4 regions of the Pseudonocardia sp. 2-7 genome follow, and region 2 is predicted to be linked to each of the others. Evidence: predicted binding sites of a transcription regulator. Region 2 holds the regulator's gene; each other region holds the start of a gene.
What was found. Region 2 encodes LexA, which represses DNA repair genes until DNA is damaged. Its sites were predicted from a motif close to CGAACACGTGTTCG; they were not measured.
Positions count from the first base shown of each region.

Region 1: the regulator LexA is predicted to act here: its motif matches at 2,168-2,181, upstream of MTO91_RS17965 (CoA transferase subunit A).
Region 3: the regulator LexA is predicted to act here: its motif matches at 1,784-1,797, upstream of MTO91_RS15415 (intein-containing Rv2578c family radical SAM protein).
Region 4: the regulator LexA is predicted to act here: its motif matches at 2,522-2,535, upstream of recA (recombinase RecA).

Region 1 is NZ_CP094507.1:3,734,643-3,738,859, reverse strand. It holds gene MTO91_RS17975 (cytochrome P450 family protein) at 1-649, shown strand, start outside; gene MTO91_RS17970 (3-oxoacid CoA-transferase subunit B) at 752-1,378, opposite strand; gene MTO91_RS17965 (CoA transferase subunit A) at 1,381-2,124, opposite strand; gene MTO91_RS17960 (MOSC domain-containing protein) at 2,429-3,325, opposite strand; gene MTO91_RS17955 (HAD hydrolase-like protein) at 3,470-4,120, opposite strand; gene MTO91_RS17950 (lyase family protein) at 4,196-4,217, shown strand, end outside.
Region 2 is NZ_CP094507.1:4,001,386-4,005,602, forward strand. It holds gene nrdR (transcriptional regulator NrdR) at 1-301, opposite strand, end outside; gene MTO91_RS19210 (hypothetical protein) at 821-1,480, opposite strand; gene MTO91_RS19215 (hypothetical protein) at 1,644-1,874, opposite strand; gene lexA (transcriptional repressor LexA) at 2,104-2,862, shown strand; gene MTO91_RS19225 (hypothetical protein) at 2,891-3,955, opposite strand; gene hflX (GTPase HflX) at 3,991-4,217, opposite strand, start outside.
Region 3 is NZ_CP094507.1:3,176,181-3,180,397, reverse strand. It holds gene MTO91_RS15425 (dioxygenase family protein) at 1-140, shown strand, start outside; gene MTO91_RS15420 (YibE/F family protein) at 156-1,262, opposite strand; gene MTO91_RS15415 (intein-containing Rv2578c family radical SAM protein) at 1,834-3,807, shown strand; gene aspS (aspartate--tRNA ligase) at 3,866-4,217, shown strand, end outside.
Region 4 is NZ_CP094507.1:1,647,015-1,651,231, forward strand. It holds gene MTO91_RS08215 (ATP-dependent helicase) at 1-89, opposite strand, end outside; gene MTO91_RS08220 (hypothetical protein) at 150-671, opposite strand; gene MTO91_RS08225 (MFS transporter) at 753-2,006, shown strand; gene MTO91_RS08230 (hypothetical protein) at 2,016-2,177, opposite strand; gene MTO91_RS08235 (DUF3046 domain-containing protein) at 2,256-2,450, shown strand; gene recA (recombinase RecA) at 2,710-3,762, shown strand; gene MTO91_RS08245 (regulatory protein RecX) at 3,861-4,217, shown strand, end outside.

The DNA.
Region 1 (4,217 bases), 270 kb from region 2:
GAACGGCTACCTCGCCGAGCTGATCGAACGCAAGCGCACCGAGCCCGACGACGCCCTGCTGTCCGGCCTGCTCGCGGTCAGCGACGCCGACGGCGACCGCCTCTCGTCCGAGGAGCTGGTCGCGATGGCGACGCTGCTGCTCATCGCCGGGCACGAGACCACGGTCAACCTGATCGGCAACGGCGTGCTCGCCCTGCTGACCCACCCCGAGCAGCGCGCCCGGCTGCAGGCCGACCCGTCGCTGATCACCTCGGCGGTGGAGGAGTTCCTGCGCTTCGAGTCCCCGGTCGCCAACGCCCCGATGCGGTTCGCCAGCGAGGACGTCGAGTACTCCGGGGTGACCATCCCGGCCGGGTCGACCGTCATGCTCGGCCTCGCCGCGGCGAACCGGGACCCGGAGTGGCTGGCGGACCCGGAGCGGCTCGACATCACCCGGGACTCGTCGTCGGGGGTGTTCTTCGGCCACGGCATCCACTTCTGCCTGGGCGCGCAGCTCGCCCGCACCGAGGGGCGGGTGGCCATCGGCAAGCTCATCGCCCAGCGGCCGGACCTGGCGCTGGCCGTCGACCCGTCCGAGCTCGTGTACCGCGAGTCGACGCTGGTCCGGGGCCTGTCCCGGCTGCCGGTCACGCCGGGCGAGCCCGCCTGAGGGCGCCGCGGCCGGGCGCGACCGAGGGGTGCGCCCGGCGGGCGGTGCCGGACCGGCGGCGGCCGTCGGCGCAGCGGGGCGGTGACGGCGCAGCGGGCGGTGTCAGCGCAGCGGGGCGCCGGTCTTCTCCCGCACCTCGTCGGCGCCGACTCCGGGCGCGGTCTCGACCAGCTCGAGCCCGTCCGGCGTCACGTCGATGACCGCCAGGTCGGTGACGATCTTCGTGACGCAGCCCAGGCCGGTGATCGGCAGCGAGCACCGCTCGACGATCTTGGGGGACCCGTCCTTGGAGACGTGGTCCATCATCACGATCACCGAGCGCGCGCCGTGGACGAGGTCCATCGCCCCGCCCATCCCCTTGATCATCTTGCCGGGGATCGCCCAGTTCGCGAGGTCGCCGTTCGCGGCGACCTCCATCCCGCCCAGGACGGCGACGTCGAGCTTCCCGGCCCGGATCTGGCCGAAGCTCTCCGCGGAGCCGAAGAAGGCGGCGCCGTCGGCGACGGTGACGGTCTCCTTGCCGGCGTTGATGAGGTCGGCGTCGACCTCCTCGTCGGTGGGGTAGGGGCCGACGCCGAGGATCCCGTTCTCCGAGTGCAGGACGACCGTCCGGCCCTCGGGGATGTGTCCGGGCACCAGGGTCGGCATGCCGATGCCGAGGTTGACGTACGCGCCGTCGGGCAGCTCGGCCGCGACCCGGGCGGCCATCTCGTCACGGTTGAGGGCCATGGTCAACGCACCGTCCTGAACTCGACCGGCTTCTCGACGCCGGGGACGTGCAGCACGCGGTGCACGTGGATGCCGGGGGTGTGCACCGCGTCGGGGTCGATCTCCCCGGGCTCGACCAGGTGCTCGACCTGGGCGATCGTGGTCCGCCCGGCCGCGGCGCAGTCCGGGTTGAAGTTGCGCGCCGCGCGCCGGAACACCAGGTTTCCGTGCCGGTCGCCCTTCCAGGCGTGGACCAGCGCGAAGTCCGGGGTGAGGGCGCGCTCGAGGACGTAGGTCACGCCGTCGAACTCGCGGGTCTCCTTCGCCGGGGACTCGACGGCGACCGAGCCGTCGGACGCGTAGCGCCAGGGCAGCCCGCCCTCGGCGACCAGCGTCCCGACCCCGGCCGGGGTGTAGAACGCCGGGATGCCCGCGCCGCCGGCCCGCAGCCGCTCGGCGAGCGTGCCCTGCGGGGTCAGCTCCAGCTCCAGCTCACCGGCCAGGTACTGGCGGGCGAACTCCTTGTTGTTGCCGACGTAGGAGCCGATCGTCCGCCGGATGCGCCCGGCGGCGAGCAGGGTGCCGAGGCCGAAGCCGTCGACGCCCAGGTTGTTCGAGATCGTCTCCAGGTCCGTCGCGCCCTGCTCCAGCAGTGCCGCGATCAGCACCGTCGGAACCCCGGACATGCCGAACCCGCCGACCGCGAGCGACGCCCCGTCGCCGATGTCGGCGACCGCGTCCGCGGCGGATGCCACCACCTTGTCCATCACGCACCTCCGTCGCGGACGACGGTACGCGGCGTACGACAGACGCACAAGCGTTCGCTATGCGAACACACTCGACGGGTCGGGACCCACCCTCCGCGCGCCGAGGTGCAGCTCAGGGGTATCCGAGAGGCCGACCCGGGAGCTCCGAGCTGCATCCCGGTGACGTTCCAGGGGCAGGGGTGCCCTCTCACGGTGTCGAGATGCAGCTCAGCGGGGCCCGAGGGTGCCCCCGCACCCCGCTGAGCTGCATCTCGGCGACCGCCGCCGTCGCGGCGCACCGTCGGTGGGGCGGGCGCGGCGTGGGTCAGGCGGGGGCGGTGTGCGGGTCCCCGACGGCGATCTCCCCGCCTGCGGCGACCTCGGCGTAGACCCCGGCGCACGCCCAGACCCCCCCGACCTGCGGGATCTCGATGCGGTTGTTCTTCGCGATCGTCCGCAGGGTGTCCGGGTCGTCGGGCAGGTCGCCCTGGGGGAGCGTGGTCATGACACAGCGCATGGTGGCGAAGGAGAACGTGATCCGGGCGTCGTCGCCCAGGGCGCTGGTGCTGCCGGGCCAGTCGTTCTCGACGAAGCCCGTCCCCTCGTCGCGCAGCACGATGTTGGGGCGGTAGCGGAGCGGGTCGAAGGTCGCGTCCGGGTTCAGCTCCCGGAGCCGGTCCAGCGTCGACTCGGTGAGCACGTGCAACGACGACAGGTCGAAGAACGTGCCCGGCGCCCCGAACGCGGAGATGTCGAACCGGCTGATGACCTCGCCGGAGTCCTCGTGCCGGGTCGTCGTGTCCTCGATGAGCTTCCGCGGCGCGAGCTGCTGCGGAGTGAGGCCCTCGATGTCGGGCCACAGCTCCTCGAAGTAGCTCCCCTCCGGTGGGACCGAGATCAGCGAGACGTCGCGGCCCAGCGCCGCGGAGAGCGCGGTGTCGAGGCCCTCGTCGTCGCTGCGCAGCACCGAGCCGTCCGGGAAGGTGATCTCCACCGGCGGGGTGGGCTCCCCGACGACCGGCTCGGCCACGAACCGCGCGGAGAAGCTCAACAGTCCCAGCCAGCGCTTGGGCACCTTGGCGCTGGCGATGATGCCGGTCCCGTTGTCGAGCACCGCGTAGGCGCGGTCGCCGAGCAGCCCCCGTTCGGTGATGGTGGCCCGGGTCAGGGACTCCCCGAGCATCGACTTGACCGGATAGCGGTAGAGCGCGGCGACCGTCATGTCCGGTGTATATCGGCCCGTCCGTTCGACGTGCACGGCCCGAACGGACGGGCCCGCGGGAGCGGTCCTCAGCTGAGGACGCGCCTCCGGTCGACGGCCGCAGATGCGCGGCCTCCGGCGCCCGGTTCACCCGGACGTCGCAGCTCAGCGGCCGAGCAGTGCCGCCCGCAGCTCGTCGGCGGTGGCGTACACCGTCGTGGCGCCCGCGGCCTCCAGCTCGCCCGGCTCGGCGTAGCCCCAGCCCGCTCCGGCACAACGGAGGCCGTGCTCGGCGGCGCCCTCGACGTCGTGCAGCCGGTCGCCGACCATCAGCGGCTCGTCCGCGCCCGCGGGGGACCCGAGCCGGCGCAGCGCCTCGGCGACGACGGCGCCCTTGGTCGGCCGGTCCGCGGCGCGGGTGTCACCGACGATCTCGGTGAACAGGTCGGTCCAGCCGTGGTGGGCGAGGATCTTGCGGGCCGAGGTCTCGCCCTTGCTGGTGGCCAGGGCCATCGTCACGCCGGCCGCGGACAGGGCACGCAGCAGCTCCGCGACGCCGGGGTAGGGCGTGCAGTCCAGGCAGCCGTCCTCGTCGCCGTAGAGGCGCCGGTACACCGGCAGCACGGCGGCGGTGCCCTCGTCGCCGAGGATCGGGGGCAGGCTGCGGTAGAGCGGCGGGCCGAGCAGGTGCGTGCCGAGCGCGGACTCGGGGACGTCCAGGCCCACCTCGTCGATAGCGCGGCGCATCGAGCCGAGGATGCCGGGGGCGGAGTCGACGAGGGTGCCGTCGAGGTCGAGCAGGATGTGGGTCAGCACGTCGGGTCATTCTGCCTCCCGGGAGACCCGGCCGTCCCTTCTCCCTGAACGGTCGCAGGTCGTACACTTGTACGCATGGCGAACACACTGCTCGGGC
Region 2 (4,217 bases):
GGAGCTCCGCCGCCCCGCGCGCCCGCACCGTCTCCTCGACCCGGTGGGCGAGCTGTTGCAGGTCGTCCTCGTCGACCGGCCGGCCCTGGCACGCCCGCCGAACCCCGCCGACGACCTTCTGCCGACTGAAGGGCTCGGTCACCCCGCTGCGCTTGACGACGGCGAGCACGGCCTCCTCGACCGTGGTGAACCGTCGTCCGCACGAGGTGCAGGACCGGCGCCGGCGGGTGCAGGTCCCGTCGTCGGCGGTCCGGGAGTCGATCACGCGGGAGTCCGGGTGTCGGCAGAACGGGCAGCGCATGGACGCTCACACCCCTCTTCCGTGACGTTCCGGAAACTCTCCGCAGCGATCCGTCCCCCCAACCAGTGGCGGAACGACACCAATGTAACCCCTACATCTAGGGGTACGCCATCCCGGGCCCGGTGCCACGCCGAGCTTCGCCCGATCGGGAACCGAGCCTCGCACACCACGTTCCGCGACCGGTCCGTCGCCGACGATCATGGAGCGGGGCATCGGCGCTGGTGGCACCGAGGAACGTCGCGGGCGGCGCCGTCCGTCGCGCCGGAGGGACCGCGACCGGCGGCCACCCGATGCGGGGACACGCCCTGCGGACGCGCCCGGCGGCACGTCGCCGACTCCTCCGGCGACATCCCGGCGACCATGTCCCGACACCCGCGCGCCACCCCGCGCACGCCGTCACCCGATGCGACGCCGACGCGGCGTCCGTCGCTCCGCACCGTCACCACCTCGGACCGCCCCGCAACGCACGGCCGTGCGAACCACGGGGTGCGGCGCCGCACTGCGCGGCGCCGGCCGACGTCAGCGCACGGCGCCGACCGACGGCACGGCGGCCGCGGGGGCGTTCCAGCCCGCCGCCGCGTCGCCCAGCAGCCCGAGCGCCACCACCGCGGTCGTCGCGCACAGCAGGGCCGCGACCCCGGTGAGGAACCGCTCCAGGCGCCCGCGGGCGCGGCTGCGGGCCGGACGCGGGCGCGCCGGGACCAGGCAGCGCCGGGACGGCGGACGGACGGTGCGCGGTGCCGGCACGGCCACCGACCGAGGACGGGGCGGCGCCGCGGCCGGCGCGGGCCGCGTCAGCGTCGCCGTCGCCCTCGGGGCCGGGTCCGCGGTGGTGCAGCGGGGCGTCCGGACCGCGGGGTTCGGACCGCCGGCGGGACCGGACACCGGGACACCGGCCCCGGGGGCGCCGGACACCGGAACGCGCCGGGAACGGGCGGCGGGATGGCGGGCCACCGACTCGGTCAGTGCGCGCTCGCGCGCCCCGTGGGCCGCCCACCGGTGGGCCGCGCGCGCGGCGGCCGACGAGCCGGCACCGGCCGCACCGGCGAGACCGTCGGCGGCCCGCACCCGCTCCCGGGCGGCGCGCCGGGCGCGCGAGGTGGGGGTGCCGGGCGCCGGGGCGCCGGTCAGGCAGCCGACCGCGCCGTGATCGCGGATCCGCTCGTCGAGCTCTCGCATGGTTCCTCCTGCCGTCGGACCGCCCGTCCCCCGGGCGGTCTCGTCTCCCCCGCTCCCGACCGGCCCTTCCCCGAGCCCGGTCGAACGGGTGTACGAGCGGTGTAGCACCCGGCACCGACAACAACCGCGTTCCCGCAGATCGTCGCCCGTGCCGGGGACGTTCTCAGCGTGGTGCGCCGACCGCGGGCGGCCCGACCGGGCCGTGGGTGGCGACCGCGACGTCGGCGAGCACCCCGAGCGCGACGACCGCGGCCGCCGAGGCGAGCAGGACACCCGACGCGGCCACCGCACGGCGCACGACGCCCGGCACCCGGCCGGGCCGCACCCCGTCGGTCGCGGCGCACCCCGGGACCCGCCCGATGACCGTCACGTCCCCGATGACCGCCGCACCCACGATCGCCACCCCCGCTGCCGTTCCCGCTGCCGGTCGCCCCCGCGCGGCCGGACGGCGACGCGGACCGCGTTCGATCGAACCAGTGTTCGATCGAACGCGTGTGCGATGTTGTACCACCGCGGCCCGACGGAATCCACGACACGCCCCGGGCGACTTCGAACGCATGTTTGGCGAACGGGCCCGTGGCGGCTAGGGTCGTCGCCGTAAGTACCCCGAGGAGGCGAATGCGATGGCAGCGGACGACACCGGACACGGTGGTCCCGGCGTGACCGGCACCGCCGCGGACCGGGGATCCGCGAAGGTCCGGGAGTTCCCCGACCCCGCGGCCGACACCCGCGGCCTGACCCCGCGGCAGAAGAAGGTCCTGGCCGTCATCCGGGACTGGGTGGACCGGTACGGCTACCCGCCCAGCGTCCGCGAGATCGGTGACGCGGTGGGCCTCACGTCCACCTCGTCGGTGCACCACCAGCTCCGCACCCTGGAGCGCAAGGGCTTCCTCCGGCGCGACCCGAACCGCACCCGCGCGGTCGACGTCCGCAGCCCGGAGCAGATCGCCGGTACCGACGGGACGGACTCCGACACCGACACCGCCGACCTGCGTTCCGCGCGGCCGGCGCCGGCGTTCGTGCCGCTCATCGGCGACATCGCCGCCGGTGGCCCGATCCTGGCCGAGCAGGCCGTGCAGGACGTGTTCCCGCTGCCGCGCGAGATCGTCGGCGAGGGCACGCTGTTCCTGCTCAACGTCAAGGGTGACTCGATGGTCGACGCCGCGATCACCGACGGCGACTGGGTCGTCGTGCGCCAGCAGCCGGTGGCCGAGCAGGGCGAGGTCGTGGCCGCGATGATCGACGGCGAGGCGACTGTGAAGACGTTCCGCCGCAAGGACGGGCACATCTGGCTGATGCCCGCGAACGACGCCTACGACCCGATCCCGGGTGACGACGCGTCGATCCTGGGCCGCGTCGTGGCGGTCCTGCGCCGCCTCTGACCTCCTCGGACGGCGCCCGCTCCCGCGATCAGCGGGACCGGCGGCGCCGTCCGTGCAGGGACATCGCGACGGCGCCGGCGGCCAGCAGCGCCCCGAGCGCCGCGGCCCCGCCCGCGGCAGGCAGCCACGACGGGTACGTGCGGTACTCGGGCACCGCGGCGGGCTGAGGCACGACCGGTGCCTGCGGAACGGTCGCCGCGGACACCGCGCCCGGGACGACCGTGACCGCCGCCGCGGTCAGGCCCCTCGCCTCGCTCCCGGAGTGCAGCGCGCCCCGGCCGTCCGGGGCGATCGCCTCACCCTGCGCCTCCCCCGGCAACGGCACCGGCAGCGGTGCCCCGCCCAGGGCCGCGACCAGCGCGTCGGCGGTCGCCGGTCCGCCGGCGGGCAGCGGGAACACCCAGGCGTCGGTGTAGGTCCGCAGCACGACGGCGCGCCCGCCATCTGCCCCGGCCGGCGAGAGCCCGCCGCCGGTGACCGTGCGCGACCCGGCGGCCCCGAGCGGCCCGCCGCCGGTGCCGGACCAGGGCAGCACCACCTGTGCCACCCGGCGCAGCTCCACGGGGTCCCCGCCATCGCGCAGCGGCGCGGCGGGCCGGTACACCCCGGCGGCCCCGGTGGTCTTGTCGACCAGCAGGGGCACGCCGTCGTCGCCGACCAGCAGTGCCTCGACGTCGCGCGGACCGTCGGGGTGGACGAGGTCGTGCACCCGTGGCGGTCCGGCCGGGGGCAGCACGACGAGCCGGACCGACCCGCGCCGCGCCCCGTTGTCGCCGGTGTCGGCGAGCCACAGCTCCCCGCCCGGTCCGAGGCCGAGGTCCTCGACGTCGGTGACCGGGACGTCGGCCTGCCGGGTGCCGGTGACCGCACAGCTGGCCGGGTCCAGGGTGAACGTCCGCGCGGTCCCGCCGCCGTCGACGACGGCGTGGTAGCGCTGCGGGGCCGCGCCGGGCGGGCCCTCGGCGACCAGTCCGGACAGCTCCGCCAGCCGCGGGTCGTCGATCGAGCAGGCCGGGATCGCCCCGGGCGGCGGCGCGGCCGCACCCGTGAGCGCGCCGGTCAGGCAGAGGACCGCGGTCAGGCGGCGGGCCACGGTCCCGGGACCCGGCCGCCCGGCCGGTGGGACGCTCAGTGGCCCGCCGCCGTCGCCGGCAGGTCGGTGCCGGTCCCGGTCGGCAGGGCCGAGCCCGCCACCGCGAACGGCAGCACCGCGGTGCCCAGCTCGGGCTTCACCCGCGCCCGGATCCGGGTGCCGTCGGCGGTGTGTTCCTCGGCGAGGACCTCGCCGTCGTCGTGCAGCCGCGCGACCAGCGCACCCTCGGTGTAGGGCAGCAGGAGGTCGACCTCGTACTCCG
Region 3 (4,217 bases), 830 kb from region 2:
CCGACGTCGTGTTCGGGGTCAAGCGCGAGCTCGTCGTCGACTTCACCCGCCGCGAGCCCGGCCCCACGCCGGACGGCGGGCACAGCGAGGTGCCCTGGTACGAGGCCCGCTACGACTTCGTGCTCCAGCCCGCCGGGTAGGTCGCCGGGCCGGACTCAGCGCCGGCCGACGACGAGTGCGGCCAGCCCGGTCGTCACCGGGACGGCGGCGACCAGCCCGATGCTGCCCACCAGGGTCCGCACGATCTCGGTCGCCACGTCCTGGCTGGTGAGCACCTGGGTCACGCCGCCCGCCGCCACCGTGAACAGCAGCAGCAGCGGGAGCGCGGCGCCGGCGTAGGCCAGCACCAGGGTGTTCACCGCGGACGCGACGTGGTCGCGCCCGATCCGCATCCCGGCCGCGAACAGCTCGCGCACACCCAGCTCGGGGTTCGCCGCGCCCAGCTCCCACACCGCGGAGGCCTGGGTGACGGTGACGTCGTCGAGCGCCCCGAGCGCGCCGATCACCAGTCCGGCCAGCACCAGGCCGCGCGGGTCGATCGGTACCCCGGGGCCGAGCGTGCCGATCAGCGTGGCGGTGGTGTCGTCGAGCCCGGTGAGCCGCGAGGTGACGGTGAACAGGTAGCCCAGCACCCCGATCAGGGCGAGCGAGGCCAGCGTGCCGAGCACCGCGCACGAGGTCCGCGCGGTGAACCCGTGGGTCAGGTACAGCACCACGAACATGATCAGGCAGGCGCCGGTGACGGCGACCGCGAGCGGGGAGCCGCCGGACAGGATCGCCGGCAGCACGAACCACAGGAGGATCCCGAAGCTCAGCGCCAGGCTGACCAGGGCCGCGAACCCGCGCAGCCGCCCGAGCACCACGACGGCCAGCGCGAACGCCGCCGCCAGCCACCCCAGCGGAGCGCCGCGCTGGAAGTCCACGAGCTGGTAGGAGCCCGCGTCGTCGGGGTTCGCGCCCGACCAGGACAGCGTGACCGGGTCGCCCACCGCGAACCGCGGCGTCGACGGCTCGTTCGGCACCAGCTGCACCAGGTCCCGCCCGGCGCGCGGCCCGTCGGACAGCGCGACCGTCACCCCGGTGCAGCGACGGTCCCCGGCGCCGGGGGAGCAGTCCGCGACCTGCACCGCGGTGACGGTCCCGTGCACCTGCTGGGTGGGTGGGATCTCCGGGACCGGGGTCGCACCCGGCCACAGCAGGGCCACCCCGGCGAGCGTCGCGAGCACGCACGGCACGAGCAGCGCGACCAGCAGTCTGCGCACCCGTCTCCCGGCCGGGGACGCGGCGCCGTGCCCGTACCCGTGTCCGTGCTCGTGTCCCGGCCGGTGTCCCCGGCCGGCTGCGGGCGGGGCCGCCGGGCCGGGTGTGGCGCCGAGGTCGGCCTGGCCGGGGCAGTCGCCCCAGCCGCCCGGGTGCCCGGGGTGGGGGATGGGACCGGTCTCGGCGCCGTCGGCGGGGTCCGCCGCCGCGCCGCGCGCCGGTGCGGGCCCGGGGCGGTCCTCCACGGGGGCCGGACGCCGCGGGGCCGGAGCGTGGCGGGCCCGGTGCCGCGCCGGTTCGCCACCCGGGAGCCGGTGCCCGCCCGAGGCGCCCGGGGGCCGGTCCTCGGCGCGCCGCCGCCCACCCGTCCGCGGGGCGGCGGGCCGCCCGCCGTCGGGGGCGGACGGGTCACGCGGCACGGGCGGGGGCGGGGGCACGTCCGCATCCTTGCAAACGATCTTCGACCTGCGGGGTGCCGTTCGCCCGGACGCGACCGCCCGGCGACGACCGGTTGTCCGACGTTCGAACTTGTGTTCGACTGACTCGGTGCGATGGGACGGACAGCAGGTCGGGGTGGACGGTGTCGGGAACGCGACGGCGCTGCCGGGGATGCGGGGGTTGCTGCGCTCGGTGCGCACGCCGGGGTTCGCGGACACGGTGTTCCACGAGGTCGAGGCGCGCTCGGTGCTGAACCGGGTGCCGTCGTCGTCACCGGTGCCGTTCGGCTGGACGGTCAACCCCTACCGCGGCTGCTCGCACGCGTGCACCTACTGCCTCGTCCCGGAGACCCCGGTACTCACCGCCGACGGCCGGTCGCGGCCGATCGGGGAGCTGCGCCCGGGCGACGAGGTGGTCGGCACCGTCACCGACGGCGGCGGTCGGCGCCGCTTCGTCCGCACCCCGGTGCTCGGGCGCTGGTCGACGCGGCGCCGCGCCCAGGAGGTGACCCTCGACGACGGCACGCGGCTCGTCACCTCCGCCGAGCACCGCTTCCTCACCACCTCCGGCTGGGCGCACGTGCGACCGGGGCGCTGCCGGGCCTCCGCGGACCGGCCGCACCTGAGCCCGGGGACGGCGCTGGTCGGGCCCGGTGCGGCCGCGGTCCCGGGCAGGGCCCGGCCCGACGGATACGCCGAGGGCTGGCTGTGCGGGCTGGTCCGGGCCGACGCGGTGCGCGGCCGGGTGCGGGCCGAGCCGTTCCCGACCGCCTGGGTCGAGCTGGAGGCGCTCGCCCGCGCCCACCACCTGCTGACCGCACGGCCGGCGCCCGTGGCCGCCGGGATGATCGCGGCGCCCGCCCCGTCGCCGACGGCCTGGCCGCAGCGGCCCGCCCGCGGCTGGACGGCCGGGTTCGTCGGCGGGATCGTCGACGCCTGCGGTGAGGTCTCCGCCGGTGTGCTGCGGATCGTGCCCGGCGACGAGGAGCTCACCCGGGCCTGTGTCGACGCGCTGCGCCGGCTCGGGTTCCGCGTGGCCTCCGAGCCGTCGGCCCGGCCCGGGGTGCGGGCGCTGCGGGTGTTGGGCGGGGTCGCCGAGCAGCTGCGGCTGGTCGCGGTGACCGACCCGGCCGTGGCCCGGGTGCGCGACGTCGGCGGCGCCCGCGTCGAGGAGCCGCCGGGGGGAGCGCCGCGGGTCGTGGCGGTCCGCGACACCGGCACCCTCCGCCCGATGGTCGACATCACCACCGGCACGGGGGACTTCGTCGCCGCCGGGGTGGTCAGCCACAACTGCTTCGCCCGCAACACCCACACCTACCTCGACCTCGACGCGGGCGCGGACTTCGACTCCCAGATCGTGGTCAAGGTGAACGTGGCACGGGTGCTGGAGCGGGAGCTGGCCCGGCCGTCGTGGCGGCGCGAGCACGTCGCGATGGGTACCAACACCGACCCCTACCAGCGGGCGGAGGGCCGCTACCGGCTGATGCCCGGGGTGATCACCGCGCTGGCCCGCTCCGGCACGCCGTTCTCCATCCTGACCAAGGGCACCGTGCTGGGCCGGGACCTGCCGCAGCTCGCGGCCGCGAACGCCGACGTCCGCGTCGGCACCGGGGTGTCGATCGCGCTGCTGGACCGGGAGCTGCAGTCGCACCTGGAGCCGGGCACCCCCGGTCCGCTCGCCCGCCTCGACCTCGTCCGCCGGATCACCGACGCCGGCCTGCCCTGCGGGGTCATGGTGGCCCCGGTGCTGCCGTGGCTGACCGACTCCACCGAGGCCCTCGACGCCCTGCTGGCGGAGATCGCCGCCGCCGGGGCGAGCCGGGCCACGGTGCTCGCGCTGCACCTGCGTCCCGGGGCCCGGGAGTGGTTCCTGGCCTGGCTGGGGCGGACCCACCCCGCGCTGCTGCCGCGCTACGAGCGGCTCTACCGCGGCGGGGCCTACGCCACCCGGGACTACCGCGGGACCCTGGCCCGGCGGGTCGCCCCGCTGCTGGCTCGGCACGGCCTGGACCGGCCCGAGCCGAACCCGCGCGACCCGGGGTGGTCCCGGCAGCCGGTCGCGTCGCCGCGGGCTGCGGAGCCCGGGGACGGGCAGCTGAGCCTGCTCTGAGAACCCGCCGGAAACCTGGTGGCAGACGGCCCGGGGGATGCCGATAGCCTTGACCGCCGTGATGCGAACCCACCCCGTCGGCACGCTGCGTGCCGAGAACGCCGGCCAGACCGTGACCCTCGCCGGATGGGTGGCCCGCCGCCGCGATCACGGCGGCGTGATCTTCATCGACCTGCGGGACCGCTCCGGATCGGCCCAGGTCGTGTTCCGCGAGGGCGAGATGGCCGAGCGGGCCCACCGGCTGCGCTCCGAGTTCTGCATCCAGGTCGTCGGCGAGGTCGTCCGCCGGCCCGCGGGCAACGAGAACTCCGACCTGCCGACCGGCGACATCGAGGTCACGGTCACCGAGCTGACCGTCCTGTCGGAGTCGGCGCCGCTGCCGTTCCCGATCGACGAGCACACCGGCGTCG
Region 4 (4,217 bases), 2.4 Mb from region 2:
TGGGCCGCCGTGGGCGCGGCGAAGGCCCCCTCGAACCACTGGCGGGTGGCGGGGAAGAAGCCCTCGAGTGCGGTCACGCCGACAATCATGCGGGTGGGGTCCGACAGTCACCCGTCGAACGCCCGTCGGACCGGGCGTGACCTGCGACGTCAGCGGGCGGCGTCGGCCCTCGTGCGGGGCCAGACCTCCGCGGTGTCCTCGGCCGGGAACTCGGCGACGACCGCCGCGACCGTCCAGACCATCGACGCCAGGAAGTCCACGCCCAGCGCGTCGACGTAGTGCGAGGTCTCGCGGGCGTCGGCCGGGTCGACGAGCGGGGCGACCGTGTAGCGGGCCCGGGCCGCGTAGCGCGGGCCCAGGTTGCTCCCGATCCAGCCCAGCGCCCGCTCGGAGCGGTCGTCGTGGTCGGCGAGCGCGGTGCGGGCGGCGTCGTACCAGTCGGCCAGCACCAGGAAGGCCAGCGACCAGCCGGGCGGGGTGGCGTCCGGCGGCATGTCCCGGTCGACCGCGGTCAGCCTGCGCACGGCGAACCGGGCCGGGTCGGGCCCCGGCGCGGCGAGGGTCTCGCGCACCGCTCCGGCCAGCACGTCGGAGACCATGCGGTAGGCGTTCTGCAGCTCCGCGTCGTCCGTGCCCGCCGACCTGCGTGTGTTCGGGGTCGTGCCTGCCATGTCCACCGTCCTCCGCTCGTGTGGCCGGGCCGGAGCGTAACGCCCTGGCGCGCGGCGGCCGTGGCACGGCAGCATCCGTCCGTGACCGCCGCACCCGACGCCGCCTCCCCGCCGCAGGACCCCGCCCAGCCCCGCCTGCTGGCGGTGCTCGCGATCGGGCAGGTGCTCGGCGGGACGGCCGTGGCGACCTCGATCGCCGCGAGCTCGCTGGTCGCGTCCCGGCTGTCCGGCTCGCCCGCGGTCGGTGGCGTCGCGTCGACGGCGAGCGTGCTGGGCGCGGCGGGTGCGGCCGCCGTCGTCGCACGCGTGGCCCAGGCCCGGGGACGGCGTCCCGCGCTGGTCGGCGGTCACCTGGTGGGACTGCTCGGTGCGGTCGGTGCGGTCGTCGCGGCGACGACCGGCTCGGTGGCGCTGCTGCTGGTGTCGTTGCTGCTGATCGGTTCGGGGACGGCGGTCGGGCTCGCCGCGCGCTACGCCGCCACCGACCTGGCCGCGCCGGCGCGGGCCGGCCGCGCGCTCGCGCTGGTGGTGTGGGCGACGACGGTCGGTGCGGTCGCCGGGCCGAACCTGCTCGGTCCGCCGGCCGCCGTGGCCGTGTCGGCCGGGCTGCCCGGTGTCGCCGGTCCGTACCTGCTCTGCGCGGTCGCCTTCGCCCTGGCGGCCCTGACCGGGTGGCTGGGTCTGCGGCCCGACCCGCTGCTGCGGGCCCGGGAGCACGCGGGGACGCCGGCCACCGCGCCCGGGGCCGCGGCGGTGCGGCCGTGGGCGGTGCTGCGGGCCTCGCGCCCCGCGCTGCTCGGCGCGGTCGGCATCGTGCTCGGGCACGCGGTGATGGTCGGGCTGATGTCGATGACCCCGGTGCACATGGACCACGGCGGCGCGGCGCTGTCGGTCGTCGGGCTGGTGATCAGCCTGCACATCGCGGGGATGTACGCGCTCAGCCCGCTGTTCGGGTGGCTCGCCGACCGGCTCGGACCGGCCCGGGTGCTGGCCGGTGCCGGGGTGCTGCTGCCGCTGGCGGGGGTGGTCTGCGCCCTCGCCGCGCCGACCTCGACCGGCCTGCTGTCCGTGGGCCTGGTGCTGCTCGGTCTGGGCTGGTCGGCAGCGGTGGTGGGCGGGTCGGCGCAGCTCACGGCGTCGCTGGCGGTGGCCGACCGGCCGCGGGTGCAGGGCTGGGTGGACGTGGCGATGAACCTGGCCGGCGCCGCCGCCGGGATCGTGGCCGGGGTGCTCGTGACGGTGTCGTCCTACGCGCTGCTCGGCGCGCTGGTGGTCGTGGCGACGGTGCCGTTCCTGCTGGTGGTCGCGCGCCCGGCCCGCACGGCGGCCGGCTGAGCGGGACCCTCAGCGACGGCGCTGGTGGAGCCACCAGCGCACCAGCACGACCAGCGCGGACAGCAGCGCGAGCAGCGACACGACCTGCCACGCCAGGGGCGACCCGATGCCGGTCGTCGCGAGGACCTCGTCGGCGACGTCGACCGGGACGGTCGCGAGCAGTTCGGACATATCACCCAGGCTACCGGCTCCGGGGCCGTCAACGGGCGGACACCACACGGAACGGGTGACCCGTCTACCCTCGCGGGCGTGCGACTGAGCCACTTCCGGGAACTGATGGAGGGCGAGTTCGGGCCGGTGCGGGCGGCGTCGCTGTCCCGCGACCACGTCTTCTCCGACCTCGGCGGCCGGACCGTCGAGCAGGCGATCGAGGCGGGTCTCGACCTGCGCCGGGTCTGGCGCGCGGTCTGCGCGGCCTACGAGGTCCCACCCGCACGGCGGTAGCGGCGTCCCGGGCGGTCGTGGGGACCGCTCGGCTCCCGTGGTTGCCCGGTCGGCGTGTCGCGGTGTCGGATCGAACGCGTGTTCGTCTACGGTTCCGCCAGGGCTCGCGGTACCGGTCCTGCGGCGCGGTGTCGGACGAGTTGTCCACAGGCGCCGATCCGGGCCCGTAACTGTCAGGGGTACCCCATACCGTTGTGGTGTGCCTCCCCGAAAGACACCAGCAGGACCCGATCGTCGACCACCAGCGAGGAGTCAAGAGATGTCCGCTCCGGACCGCGGCAAGGCGCTCGAACTCGCCCTCGCCCAGATCGAGAAGAACCACGGCAAGGGATCGGTGATGCGCCTGGGCGACCAGACCCGCGTCCCGATCAGTGCCATCTCCACGGGCTCCATCGCGCTCGACGTCGCGCTCGGCGTCGGGGGCATCCCGCGCGGCCGCGTCGTCGAGATCTACGGCCCGGAGTCCAGCGGCAAGACGACCGTCGCGCTGCACGCCGTCGCGAGCGCGCAGGCCGCCGGAGGCGTCGCGGCGTTCATCGACGCCGAGCACGCGCTCGACCCGGAGTACGCCAAGGCGCTCGGCGTCGACACCGACGACCTGCTGGTCTCCCAGCCGGACACCGGTGAGCAGGCGCTGGAGATCGCGGACATGCTGATCCGCTCCGGCGCGCTCGACATCATCGTCATCGACTCGGTGGCCGCGCTCGTGCCGCGCGCCGAGATCGAGGGCGAGATGGGCGACAGCCATGTCGGCCTGCAGGCCCGGCTGATGAGCCAGGCGCTGCGGAAGATCACCGGTGCGCTCAGCAACTCCGGCACCACCGCGATCTTCATCAACCAGCTGCGCGAGAAGATCGGCGTGATGTTCGGGTCCCCGGAGACCACGACCGGTGGTAAGGCGCTGAAGTTCTACGCGTCGGTCCGCATGGACATCCGCCGCATCGAGACCCTGAAGGACGGCACCGACATGGTCGGCAGCCGGACCCGGGTCAAGGTCGTGAAGAACAAGGTGGCCCCGCCGTTCAAGCAGGCGGAGTTCGACGTGCTCTACGGCGTCGGCATCTCCAAGGAGGGTTCGCTGATCGACGTGGGCGTCGAGCAGGGGATCATCCGCAAGTCCGGTGCCTGGTACACCTACGAGGGCGACCAGATGGGGCAGGGCAAGGAGAACGCCCGCAAGTTCCTCAAGGAGAACCCGGACGTCGCCGCCGAGGTCGAGAAGCGCATCAAGGAGAAGCTGGGGATCGGCGCCGTCGTCGACGCCGAGGAGACCAGCCCGGTCGAGCCCCTCCCGGCCCCGGTCGACTTCTGAGCGTGGCCGGCGAGCGCGACGGGTCCGGAGGCACGTCCGGACGGGACGGTGCGGAGCCGGTCAGGCCCCGCACCGTCCCGCTCGACGAACTGTTCGGCGTGACCCCGTCGGTCACCGACGAGCAGGATCCGCCCGCGATCCGGACCGCCGACCCGACCGGCGGTGAGCCGGACGAGTCCGTCGCCGAGCCCCCGGCGGTCCCCGGCTGGGACACGAGCCCCCACCAGGTCTCGTTCGCCGCGCTGAGCGGTGCCGACGAGGCCCCCACGACGGCGACCGACCCGCCGGCTGCCTGGTCCACGGGACCGGCGGCGGACGGCGCGACGGACGGGGCGGCGGCCCCCGCCCCGGTCCGCAGGCTGACCCTCGACGGCCCCGGCCCCGGCCCCGGCCCCGGCCCCGGCCCCGGGCTCGACCCGGCCTCCGGGGAGAGCGCCGACGGCGGCGTCGGCGGT